Linked DNA regions of Sediminitomix flava. The protein of the gene in region 1 interacts with the protein of each later gene in a pairwise test. Links are inferred from orthologs where the notes say so. Each region holds a gene or a part of one and is shown on either strand. Other genes may lie near its edges. The genes, in order: gyrB and gyrA.

What was found.
Region 2: the proteins of gyrB (region 1) and gyrA interact in binary tests that used the Escherichia coli proteins (3 or more experiments, as listed by UniProt). The link is inferred for Sediminitomix flava from one-to-one orthologs.

Annotation. Positions count from the first base shown.
Region 1 is NZ_QGDO01000001.1:1,009,641-1,016,299, reverse strand. The notes cover bases 1,594-4,462. They hold gyrB (DNA topoisomerase (ATP-hydrolyzing) subunit B), read left to right. Parts: upstream 1,594-1,993; coding sequence 1,994-3,931; downstream 3,932-4,462. Other genes in these bases: BC781_RS03850 (lamin tail domain-containing protein), read right to left, coding at 3,990-4,462; BC781_RS03860 (efflux RND transporter permease subunit), read left to right, coding at 1,594-1,742. In the rest of the region: more of BC781_RS03860, read left to right, coding at 1-1,593; more of BC781_RS03850, read right to left, coding at 4,463-6,320; BC781_RS03845 (OmpA family protein), read left to right, coding at 6,611-6,659. UniProt on the Escherichia coli protein: DNA gyrase negatively supercoils closed circular double-stranded DNA in an ATP-dependent manner to maintain chromosomes in an underwound state.
Region 2 is NZ_QGDO01000002.1:1,180,502-1,187,407, forward strand. The notes cover bases 2,369-5,484. They hold gyrA (DNA gyrase subunit A), read left to right. Parts: upstream 2,369-2,703; coding sequence 2,704-5,265; downstream 5,266-5,484. Other genes in these bases: BC781_RS11905 (hypothetical protein), read left to right, coding at 2,369-2,557; BC781_RS11915 (tetratricopeptide repeat protein), read left to right, coding at 5,334-5,484. Also shown: BC781_RS11890 (DUF4112 domain-containing protein), read left to right, coding at 1-191; dapF (diaminopimelate epimerase), read right to left, coding at 557-1,333; more of BC781_RS11905, read left to right, coding at 1,565-2,368; more of BC781_RS11915, read left to right, coding at 5,485-6,488; BC781_RS11920 (tetratricopeptide repeat protein), read left to right, coding at 6,643-6,906. UniProt on the Escherichia coli protein: A type II topoisomerase that negatively supercoils closed circular double-stranded (ds) DNA in an ATP-dependent manner to maintain chromosomes in an underwound state.

The DNA.
Region 1 (6,659 bases):
CAATCGGTGTTACTGTACTAGTAATGTTCCTATTCTTCCGATCATTTACACCTGTGATCGTGGCACTAATGATGATCGGTATTCTGATCGTTTGGGTGACAGGAACATTAGGGCTCATAGGCTATAAAATTACGATTCTGACAGGATTGCTACCACCAATATTGGTGGTCATAGGTATACCAAACAGTATTTATCTGATCAATAAATTCCATCAAGAATACAGTCACCATCAGAATAAGATCAAGGCGATTACAAGAATGATTAAGAAAATCGGTTTTGTAACGCTAATTACCAATACAACAACGGCTATTGGTTTTATGGTATTGATCTTCACAGGTATTCAAGGAATGATGGAGTTCGGTATTGTAGCAGGGATTAACATCTTCGCTACTTTCGTGATCAGTGTGACTTACATTCCTGCAGTGCTTTCATATTTGCCAGACCCAACGACAAAGCAGCTAAAGCACTTAGAATTTACACCTACTGGTAAGTTAATCAATGGTATTGACCAAGTAGTAACAACCAAAAGGACTTGGGTATACGCTACCACTTTTGTGATTGTAATCGCAAGTATTGTAGGACTGATGAAAGTGAAATCTAATTCTTACATGGTAGATGACCTTCCAGAAGGTTTTAGTGTAAGACAAGATTTGGCATTTTTTGAAGATAATTTTAGTGGTGTAATGCCATTAGAAATTATAGTAGATACAGGCAGTAAGAAAGGGTATAGAAGAAAAGGTACTTTTGAAAAAATAGAGGAGATAAGTGATTTTGTATCTTCTATTGACGAGGTTTCACCTGCTATTTCTATGGCTACTTTCTTAAAAGCAGCCAATCAAGCTTATAACGGAGGAGATACGATAGATTATCGATTGCCTTCAAAAATGGAGTTAGCAACAATCAATAAATACTTCAAGAATTCTGGTGAAAATGGCGGTTCTGACCTGTCTAAAAACTTTGTAGATTCAACAGGACGTTATTTGAGAATATCAATGCGTATGGCTGATATTGGTTCTATCAAGATGGATTCATTGATTGATACGAAAATTAGGCCTGGGCTTGATGAAATTACTGAGGATTCTCGTTTGAGTGCCGCTATTACAGGTACGACAAGAGTATTTATCAAGGGTAATGATTTCTTGATTGAGAATTTGAAGAACAGTATGTTCTTAGCATTCTTCTTGATTGCGATAATCATGGGACTTCTTTTTGGGAATTTGAGAATGATCTTGATTTCTTTGATTCCTAATATGATTCCGCTCTTGATTACGGCAGGGATTATGGGCTATCTTGATATCCCTTTAAAGCCAAGTACTGCACTTGTATTTAGTATTGCATTTGGTATATCTGTAGATGACTCTATTCACTTCTTGGCGAAATACAGACAAGAATTGGTAATGCACCGATACAATCCTATAAATGCAATTCATATCAGTATCAGAGAAACAGGTACGAGTATGTTCTATACTTCTATTGTACTGTTCTTTGGTTTCGTGATTTTCACAGCATCTGATTTTGGTGGTACAGTAGCTTTAGGTCTTTTGACTTCTATTACACTGCTGATTGCCATGTTGACCAACTTAGTTCTTCTTCCTTGTTTGCTTTATACTTTTGAAGTAAGAAGGCAACAAATGAGGTTTACACCAATTTTTGAGGTAGTAGAAGATTTCTATTTGGAAGACGAAGACGAGGAAATAGACCTCAATCAGATTCGTGCAGAAAAAAGAAGAGATAATGAGTAATCATTATTTCCATTTATAAATGAAACGGCTAATCTCCTACCAAAGATTAGCCGTTTTTTTGTTTTAATACCGAATTTCAGAAGAGAATTAAGTTAAAGGAAAAGTACTATTAGCACATTTTTGAGCTGTATTCTCAGAACTTGTGCTATGAAATGAAAAATGCAATGATTTGAGTCGTTTAAAGGCGGTTTATAGCTTGAAAATATGCAGTTAAAATTGTACCTTTAGCCGTATTTATTTGAAATAATCCTATGGCAGAGAATAAAGAATATTCAGCAGGCAATATTCAGGTACTGGAAGGTCTTGAAGCAGTTCGAAAGCGTCCAGCCATGTATATTGGTGATGTTGGAGTTAAAGGTTTACACCATCTGATTTGGGAGGTTGTCGATAACTCTATTGACGAAGCTCTTGCAGGTTACTGTAAGAACATTGAAGTGACAATTCATGAGGATAACTCGATTTCCGTAACAGATGACGGTCGTGGTATCCCTACAGATATGCACCCTAAAGAAAAAAGATCTGCTTTGGAGGTCGTTTTGACGGTACTTCACGCAGGGGGTAAATTCGATAAAGATACTTATAAAGTATCAGGTGGTTTGCACGGTGTGGGTGTATCTTGTGTGAATGCCTTATCTAAAGATTTGAAAGTTACAGTACACCGTAATGGTGAACTTTGGCAACAAGAATATAAAATCGGTAAACCGCAATATCCTGCTAAGGTAATCGGTGACACTGATATTCACGGTACAACGGTTCATTTCTGGCCTGATACTGATATTTTCACGGCAAGTGTATACAACTACGAAACTGTAGCAACACGTCTTCGTGAGTTGGCATACTTGAATGCAGGTATCAGAATCAAGTTGAAAGACCTTCGTGAAATGGATGAAGAAGGAAATCCAATTTCGGATGAATTCTACTCTGAAGGTGGTTTGAGAGAGTTTGTAGCTTATTTGGACTCTACTCGTCACAAACTGATTCCTGAGCCAATCTATATGGAAGGTGAGAAATCTGGTATCCAAGTTCAAGTTGCGATGTTGTACAATGACTCATACTCTGAGCATGTTTACTCATATGTAAACAACATCAACACTTATGAAGGTGGTACACACGTTTCTGGTTTCCGTAGAGCTTTGACACGTACGTTGAAGTCTTATGCAGATCGTTCGGGTATGCTTGAAAAAGCAAAAGTGGACATTTCTGGAGATGACTTCCGTGAAGGTTTGACAGCAATTGTTTCTGTGAAAGTACCAGAACCGCAATTTGAAGGTCAGACAAAAACAAAATTGGGTAACTCTGAAGCAACAGGAGCTGTAGATTCATCAATGTCTGAGACACTTGCTACGTTCTTGGAAGAGCATCCAAAAGAAGCGAAGCAAATCATTTCTAAAGTAGTTTTGGCTGCGCAAGCACGTCATGCAGCTCGTAAAGCGAGAGAAATGGTTCAGCGTAAAAACGTCTTAACTACGACTAGTTTGCCAGGTAAATTGGCTGACTGTTCTGAAAAAGACCCTGCTCAATGTGAAGTATACCTAGTGGAGGGTGACTCTGCGGGTGGTTCGGCAAAACAAGGTCGTGACCGTAACTTCCAAGCGATCTTGCCATTGAAGGGTAAAATCTTGAATGTTGAGAAAGCACAAGAGCATAAAATTTACGATAACGAGGAAATCAAGAATATTATCACTGCTCTTGGTGTATCTTTCGGTACAGAAGAGGATGAAAAAGCCTTAAACCTTGAAAAACTTCGTTACCACAAGATCATAATCATGACCGATGCCGATGTGGATGGTAGCCACATTCGTACATTGATCTTGACATTCTTCTTCCGTTATATGAAGTCGTTGATCGAAAAAGGTTATGTATATATCGCTCAGCCTCCTTTCTATTTAGTGAAGAAAGGTAAGCAAGAACGCTATTGCTGGACTGAAGAAGATCGTATCAATGCAATTGCAGAGTTTGGTGGAGAAGAAGGAAAAGTAAACGTACAACGATACAAAGGTCTTGGAGAAATGAACCCTGAGCAGCTTTGGAGTACGACAATGGATCCTGAGTTCCGTCGTCTAAACAAAGTAGAGATTGAGTCAGCAGCAGAAGCTGATCACTTGTTCTCTATGCTAATGGGAGATGAAGTAGGACCTCGTCGTGAATTCATCGAGAAAAACTCTAAATACGCTAATGTTGATGCTTAATCAACTTCGTATTTAATTAGATATTGACGGGATAACTCATTAGAGTTATCCCGTTTTTTTATTCTACTATAATCTTTTGGATATGCCTTTTTCCAAGCTGATCGATAGTATGAATAAGGTAAAAGCCATTTTGTAAAGGAATATCAAGATGTATTTTAAAAATGTTCTCAGTAAATTTTCTGTAGTAAATGAGTTGACCAAATAAGTTGTAAATCTCAGTTTCTTGAAGTGCTACAGAGGGACTTTGAATATGAATGAGCTGGCCACTTTCTATCTGTGATGGGTAAACTAAAATATTAGCCTTTTGAGTGTTGGTAAGTGGAAGAATATCTGTGTAGGAATATTGATGATCGGATTCTTTAATCTTGAGTCTAGCATATTTGGGGTTACTAGGAAATACGTTTTTTCTCCATTGGTATTTTTGAATAGCAGCTTCAAAACCATTTGCATTTACTCTGTCTATTGACATCCAATTTATTCCGTTTTCCGAAGTCTCAATATCAAAGGATTTGATATTTACTTCAGAGACTGTCGCCCAATTCAAAGACAAATTGTAGTTCTCTATTTCTCCCTTAAAGGAAATCAATTGAATAGGAAGTGTGATATTTTCATCATCAATGATAGAGAGTGATACAGTCTCAACAGGAGAAATATATGGGAGTGTTTCAGCTTCTTTTATTTGAATTGAAAGATGGATGGTTTCATTGCTTTCAAGTTCAGTATCTCCATGAATTGGGATATTGATTGCTTTTTCACCTCCTTCACCATTCGAGAAAATTATTTCTATTGGGAATTCGCTATTGTCATAATCAATCCCTAAATCAGGATTATTTCCTCCAGTGGCGTCACCGCTTTCTAAGTCATGTATTTCAATTGTTAGAGCGCCAGAAAGGTCTCCATCTCTTTTCACTTTTACGATATTGTTAGTTTCAAATAACTCAGAGTTCGATTCTGTAACTTCAAAAGTATCAGCTGTAAATGAAATAGATGGACAATTATTATCTGCAAAAGGAGTGAGATCCGTTTGAACGCCAGGAGAAAAGTAGTCTTCACTAATGGATAAATGTGTTGAAAAAGTCTTTCCGAGTGCATCTCTTTGTCTTGTGATGGATTGATCTGAGTTCGCATCACTTCCGTAAGTGACTTGATCAATTAAATTCCCATTTTCATCTTTGATACTAATGATATCACCGGTATTGTTCAAGCCTAAAAAGCCATTTGATGAAATTACATATTGAGCACAACCAAAATTTGCATTTGGGTTTCCCCCTCCAAAAACAATAATTGCTTCTCCTGCCTTTAAGGTGGTTCCATCTTCAAAAACATGCCTCTCAAGTTCAGCATCTGTAACTGTCCAATTAGAAATATCAAGATCAATAGGAGTGGGGTTAACAAATTCGATAAACTCATCATCATAAGCATCTCGAATGCCATCTATATTGCTATCTCCAAAGGAAAGAGAGTTGTGAGGATCGGCTAATATTTCATTGATAAGAACTTTGGGAGTGATATCAAAAGAAAAAGAAATATCCTCATCCATAAACTGAGTTGGGTTATCAGCATTCGCAATTTTATTTGCATATAAGTTTACTGTAATGGATTGTCCATAATCAAAACTTTCTTGAGGGCTGAGTGTAAAGCTTTTTTGATCAGAGGTAGAAGCTTCACATAGAATTGTTCCTTGGCTACTTCCTAGAAGCTCAAACCAACCATCCGTAAGTGTTACTTCATTGTAGAATGTGAGTGTGATTTCAGTTTCAGCTTGGTAATAAATAGCTGTTTCATTTGGGCTGTACTCTTGTATTCTAGGAGTCGCATTAAGGTTTTGCCCGACTGCGCTATTTTCAGTTCCTAAAGAAGCAGCTGAAGGAGTGGTCCATGTGGCATCAGTTCCAATCCCTGTTCTTTGGAGTGAGTAATTGGAGGGAGTTGTATTGGATTCCTCGACTCCTATATCAGTAGATGAAATATCAGTGAATCCCGCTACAGAAATGTTGTTCAAACTCCCTTCGTAGCTGATAAAGTCTAGAAGAATATCATTGTAGGTGAGCAATACACCATCGGGGCTACCATTTTGGATACCAGATTTTTCCCAAGTCAGAATAGTGTACGCTCCATTTGTAGAGATTGAACTATAATTGACTCCTATGTCTACAGAAGCATAAATCTGATTATCTGCTCCATTTATTAGGTGTAGATTGAGAAGGTTATAGTCTGAAATAGAGCTTGTAAGTACGGCTATTTCAATGTTTTCGTTACTATCGCTACCATTGTTGTCGTAATGAATTTCATTAACCCATCCCACTTGAGCTGAAATATTCTGTAATGAGATGAAGAATAAAAGGCTTAAGAATAGCGTTTTGGCTTGAAGTATAATTTTTGGAGTCAAAATAATTGATATTGGGTGAATAATGGGTTAAAAAGGGAAGTATAAAATAGACGATAGAGGTTAATCAATTAAGCATTGTACTTATTTAAAGTGACTTTTCTTAGTAAAGTGATGTATTATCGCCTATGTATGAAAATGCCTGAACTTAGAAAATGTATTATGCTAGTAAAAGGTAACTGTGTGAGATACAGTTGCGAATTGACATTTTTTCAAATGTGTTTTTTTACATCTTTCAATACTTTAAGCCAGATGATTCTTTGGTGATATTCAAACCGTCAATTGATAGTTGTATGAAACCACAATTACCTAAACTTATTCTTTTTCTCTGTTTATTAGTTT
Region 2 (6,906 bases), on another replicon or contig:
CAGTGATTTACACTCACAAAGTATTAAAGAAGCACGGCCTACATAAAGCTTATTTTACCAAGATGCTCACCAATCTCACGGTTGACTTTATCATCGGACTTGTTCCTGCCATCGGAGACTTGATCGATTTCCTATACAAAGCCAATCGTAGAAATGTAGATCTGCTGAAAAAAGAACAAAAAGAAAATTAATAACGTCTATTTCTCAAACTTTTTAACCAATGAAAGTTGATAAAAATCTACTAAAAAAAATATTCTCCATTGGAGTATTAATCGGGATTGTACTCGGTATAATTATCTATATCGAAAAAATTGCTCAACCCGAATCAAAAATTTATCTCGTTACCTTTTCACCGATATTATTCATTTTGATAAAGAATATTTTCTCATCACCCAAAGAAGAATTCAGACTTTAAAATGAAAATATCATGCGTGAAATTAAAATTCTTAAACTCTCTACCGAACTAGAGAAGTTACATCTCATCAAAAAATAAAGACAGAACTACACATTCGCAGTTCTGTCTTTATTGTATAAAAAGAAATTTAAATCAAAAGGCTTAGATTTCTACTTGCCCTTTAAAAACTTCTTGTGCAGGACCAATCAAATAAAGATCTTCAAAAGCACCTTCTTTTTCAGTAAAAGATACTTCCAATTCTCCTCCCATTACTTTTACAGGCACTGGAGATTTCATTCCTTGTAAAGCCGCAGAAATAACCGAAGCTGTCACTCCCGTACCACAAGAGAATGTTTCATCCTCAACTCCTCGTTCATAAGTTCGGACAAACAAACGATTCGTATCTGTCTTTTCTACAAAGTTTACGTTTGTTCCTACTTTCTTGAATCTATCGTTGTAACGAATACTTTTTCCTAGTTCATAAACATCAAGGTCTGCTACTTCCTCAGAAAATTGTACATAATGCGGAGAACCTGTATCCATAAAGAAATAATCGTCTCCTTGTTCAATATCTAAAGGCGGGTTCATTTTCAAATGAACTTTCCCTTCTTCATCCAAATGTGCATGATGTAAACCATCTGCTGCCCAAAAAGTAGTAGATTCTTGGAATGCGCCTAATGTATGTGCAAATTTCACGGTACATCTTCCTCCATTTCCACACATACTCCCTACTTTTCCGTCTGCATTGAAATAAATCATTTCAAAGTCATACTCAGGATGACTTCTCAATAAAATCAAGCCATCTGCTCCAATTCCAAATCGACGATCACACAAACGAGCGTTTAGAGTAACATTTTCAATATCCCACTTTTCTTCACGATCATCGATCATGATAAAATCATTTCCCGTTCCTTGATATTTTACAAAATTTATGGTCATAGTTGGCTCTTTTTAAGAATATGCTTGCTTTTATTAGTTTTAGACTCACATTAAAGAATTAAAGTTCTGAATTATTTACATTTGTCTGATAATTTCAGCACTAAAACCTCTTACAAAAATAATATTTCTTGTTGCACTCTCACCAAGAAAAAGGGGATTAAAAATTTAAGGTTTACTTTTTGCTAAAGTATATTGCGAACTTAAAACAGGGCAATTTTAGAACGATTATACATGAAAAGATTCTTTTTTCTTTTCTTCCTTCTTTTTATCACACTTGGGCTACAAGCACAACATGCTTTATGGACGGTAGGTGGGTCTCTTCATAACGAAGGGCTCAGACTAACAAGTAAGGCTGATGATTTGAGATTGAAAAACAAAGCATGGGGCGCAGGTATTTACACGACCTTCTTAGTGATGGACGGGATTACGGTTACCCCATCATTTCGATATAGTTTTAATTCTACAGCTTCATTCCATATCAATTCACCCAATTCTTTCGAAGATTTTTTACCACCAGACAACCTGTTTTATAACAACCCTTTTGCTGAAGTGAAAGGTTACGCCGTAGGTATTGAAGGTAACTTTTATATTCTAAAGTTTTTCGAAAACCGATTTATCGAACAAGTACGTGAGAATTTTTTCACAGGTTTTGGTCTTTCTTGGCACTCTGTCACACTAAATCACGGAATTCCAGAGCTACCTCCTACAGGTCCTCCTGTGGGTGAGTTTCCAAATTTTCAGACCTCAACATCTTCAGCCGCAGGGCTTGGCATCAACCTCTCAGCTGGTTATCATTTTTATGTTACAGATAGAGTTAGTATAAGTCCTATCCTTAGGTTTGAATACTTACCTAGTAAAACCTTTGACGGACTAGGCGATGCTTTGAATAGTCAAAATCCGAGCTCTACCGAAAAAATGTCGGGCATAAATCCTGCATTTGAAATAAGAGTAGGCTATGCCATCAAACAACGTCTTCCACTCTGTCCAATCAAAAGTTGTAAAGTACAACAAGAACACCGTCATGCGATACTTGGGGGAGCCCGTCTGAGAGGAAATCCGTATAACCTAAGACAAAATCAGAAGTACGGAGACATACACAGAGGTCAAGTAAAACAGAGCAAAGACAAGCTTTCAAAAGCTGAAAAAAGAGAGCGCAGAAAAACTAAAAAAATGCAAAAGAAAAATCAGCAGAGAAAACGTCGTTTAATTATCGTTGGAGGTTGATTTTTAGTAGTAAAATTTCATTGAAATTTTGTATCTTGCCGTTCAACTTTTTGCGTAAGAGTTTGAACCAATTTTCTTACTCATAACGGTAGTTTCTTACCAACAAGTTTGAGTAGTTGATTTAAATAACTAATCTGAAAATATAGATGGCAGAAGGCGAAAATATTATCCCGATTAATATCGAGGATGAAATGAGAGGTGCCTACATCGATTATTCGATGTCGGTAATTGTCTCAAGAGCACTTCCTGATGTTCGAGATGGATTGAAGCCTGTTCACCGCCGTGTGTTATACGGTATGGCTGAATTGGGCTTAAGCTACAACAGACCTTATAAAAAGTCTGCCAGAATCGTAGGTGAGGTTTTGGGTAAATATCACCCACACGGAGATTCTTCGGTATATGACACTATGGTTCGTTTGGCACAACCTTGGTCACTACGTTACCAATTGGTAGACGGACAAGGTAACTTCGGGTCGATTGATGGTGATTCTCCTGCAGCCATGCGTTATACTGAGGCGCGTTTGAAGGAAATTGCTGGTGAAATGCTTGCTGACTTGAAAAAAGACACAGTAGATTTCACCCCTAACTTTGATGATTCCTTAAAAGAACCAAGTGTATTACCTGCGAAAATCCCTAACCTTTTGGTGAACGGAGCTTCGGGTATTGCTGTGGGTATGGCTACAAATATGCCTCCTCACAACTTGACAGAAGTGGCAGCGGGTATCAATGCATATATTGACAATAACGATATTACGACCAAGGAACTTGCAGAATTTGTAAAAGGTCCTGACTTCCCAACAGGAGGTATCGTATATGGTTATGACGGTGTTCGTAATTACTTGGAAACGGGTCGTGGAAGAGTAGTTATGAGAGCTGTAGCTGGCTTTGAAACTACGAAAACAGGAAGAGAGCAAATCGTAGTTACTGAAATTCCTTACATGGTCAACAAAGCGTCTATGATTGAAAAGACAGCTCAGTTGGTCAACGAAAAGAAAATCGAAGGGATTTCAAATATCCGTGACGAATCTGACCGTCGTGGTATTCGTATTGTTTATGAATTAAAGAAAGATTCAGTACCAGAAGTGGTATTGAACATGCTTTACAAACATACACAGCTTCAGTCTACATTTAGTGTAAATAACATCGCATTGGTAAAAGGACGTCCGATGACACTAAATATCAAAGACTTGATTTCTGAGTACGTGAAACACCGTCACGAAGTGGTGGTACGTCGTACACAGTTCGAGTTGGATGAGGCAGAACGCAGACTTCACATCTTAGAAGGTTACCTTATCGCTCTAGACAACCTAGACGATGTAATCGCTTTGATCAGAGGATCAAAAGATGGTGATGTCGCTCGCCAAGGCTTGATGAATGATTTCGATCTTTCAGAATTACAAGCCAAAGCAATTCTTGACATGCGTCTACAACGCTTGACAGGACTTGAAAGAGATAAAATCTTAAACGAGCATAAAGAAGTTCTTGAACTTGTTGAGCAATTGAAAGCTATTTTGGCTAGTGAGGAATTACGTATGAACATCATTCGTGAGGAATTGCAAGAAGTTGTTGACAAGTACGGAGACGAAAGACGCTCGAAAATTGAATACAACGCAGACGATCTTGAAATCGAAGACTTGATTGCCGATGAAGAAATGGTAATTACTATTTCTAAAGAAGGCTACATCAAGCGTACGCCATTGAAAGAATTCCGTCAGCAAAACCGTGGTGGAGTAGGTTCTAGAGGTGCTAAATCTAAAACCGATGATCATACTGAACATATGTTCGTAGCTACCAACCACAACTTCCTACTTATCTTTACCAACACAGGTAAAGTATACTGGCTAAAAGTATTTAAAGTACCAGAAGGATCGAAAACTGCAAAAGGTAGACCTTTACAGAACTTGATTCAAATCTCTAGTGAGGAAGAAGTACAAGCAGTAGTTAACGTCAAAAACTTGAAAGATGAAGACTACATCAACAACCATCACTTGATCTTCGTAACAGAGCAAGGTCTAGTGAAGAAAACATTGCTTGAAGCTTATTCTCGTCCGAGACAAAATGGTATTGCAGCCATCAACATCAATGAAGGAGACAAACTTCTAGATGTACAAATGACTACAGGAAGCAGTGAAGTCATCGTTGCTGTTCGTTCGGGTAGAGCTATCCGCTTCAACGAAAGTGCAGTAAGATCTATGGGACGTAACTCTACAGGTGTTCGTGCTATTCGTCTTGACGATGGTGGAGATGACAAAGTAGTGGGTATGGCTTGTATCACTGATTCTGAAACAGAGTCTTTACTTGTAGTTTCGGAAAAAGGATACGGTAAACGTTCTCCAATTGCCGATTACCGTGAAACGAACCGTGGTGGTAAAGGTGTGAAAACACTTAATGTCACTGATAAAACAGGTAAGTTAATCAGTATCGACAACGTAACAGACTCAAATGATCTTATGATTATCACCAAGTCGGGTATTACTATCCGTATGGCGGTAGAAGGTTTGAGAGTTATGGGACGTGCTACTCAAGGTGTTAAATTGATCCGTTTGAACGGTGAAGATGAAATCTCTTCAATTGCTAAAATTGAGATCAGTGAAGAAATGCTAGAAGAAGCAGAAAACCTTGAAGGAGAAGTTTCTACTGAAAATGCAACAGAAACACCAGATAGTGAAGCATCTACAGACAACTCTACGGAAGAATCTGCAGAATAAGCACTATTAGAAATAAAATCTAAGCCTGTATTTCCATCGGAATACAGGCTTTTTTATTTTGTATCCCAATGACTTTTCGCCCATTCATAATTTTCATTTTCCTCATCCCTTTTGAGCTATACGCACAAGAGAAGTTTGACGTACTCAGAAAGCAGGCGCTTCATTTTGCCCAAATTGGAAAAATTGAAGAAGCATCTAAGCTCTATGACTCACTTCTTTACCTAGGAGGAGATCGTTATCTATTGGAAGAAGAAAAATACATGGCGGCAAATGTTTATTGGAGTAGCGGCTCCAAGTCTGAAATTGAAAATACAACCAAAGCCGTTTCTTTTCTGAGAAGTATAGACAATGATTCTTTAGCCTCTGATTTTTATAAAGAATTCGCTTCTATTCAGCTCGAAGAAATCTATGCATTTGCATACAGTCGAGCAGAATTTCATATCATCAACAAAAGGTACCGAAGAGGTTTAGAATGGCTAGAAATAGCTTGGGACATTGATCATAAAGACAAAAGGCTACGCCAGTTACTATTAGCCACAAGTCTTTTAGTAAATGATACAGAGCGTTTTAGCAGATACATGGAGTTACTTTACATTGATGGAGCAGGCTCGCCAGAAACTTATAACATTTGGCTAGAAATAGAATGGCGCTCGGGCAATCGAAACCTCGCAATTTCTCAACTCAAAACTCTCTTAAAAGCTTTTCCTGAGTCTGAAATTCTCATTTTACGCATGATTCAGTTTCAATTAAGATTGGATGAATTTGAGAAAGCACAGACCTATCTCAACCAACTTCCTTCAACTCCTGACAGGAAAAAATATAAAAAGCTATATCACGCGCTTATAGAAGAATACAGCAACCAAGAAGAAAGTGCATTAAAGTCTTATGCCCAAATCACGAAAGAATTTCCTAATTTTTTTGAAGGACATTACAATGAAGGGCATCTTCATTATATACTGGCTTTGGAACAAATTGATGATCTTAACAAAAAATTTAATAAGATTATCAAGCAAGAGAAAATTTCACGTCAAGACTTCCAAGTATTCAGAAAAGAAATCAACTATCACCTCACTCAAGCCTTAAAATCTTTTGATAAAGCACAGAAAATCCAACCTGAAAACCTAGAAATTCTACGTATCAGAAGCACAGTTTATCAGCTCCTCAACAAGGATAAAAAACAAAAAGAACTCGATTTATTGATCGAGTATGCTGAACTAGATTGAATTTTTTGTGATTTTTTATAAAAAATATGATAAATATCCTTGAAGCTTGAAGGATAACTACGGAATTTGGGGCTTTCTCAGAACAATTTTTCTGTTATTTTTGCAACAGGAAAGGAATAAGTTGTACTATATATATAAACAAACAGAATATTCAATGAAATTCGTGAAAAGATCAGTTGCAGTTCTTTTAACTGTAGCTGCCGCAAATGGTGCGTATGCACAAAGCGTAAGCAAAGCTGATGCAGCTCTAGTTGCAGGAGACCTAAACGAGGCTAAAACTCAAATTGAAGGAGCGATTGACAAAGAAATCGCGAAATTGCAAAAGAAAGGTAAGCCTGTAACAATCAAAGGAAAAACTCTTTTGGTAAAAGGTAATGTATACTCAGCAATTGCTTTGTCTGACAGCTCAATTTTTGCT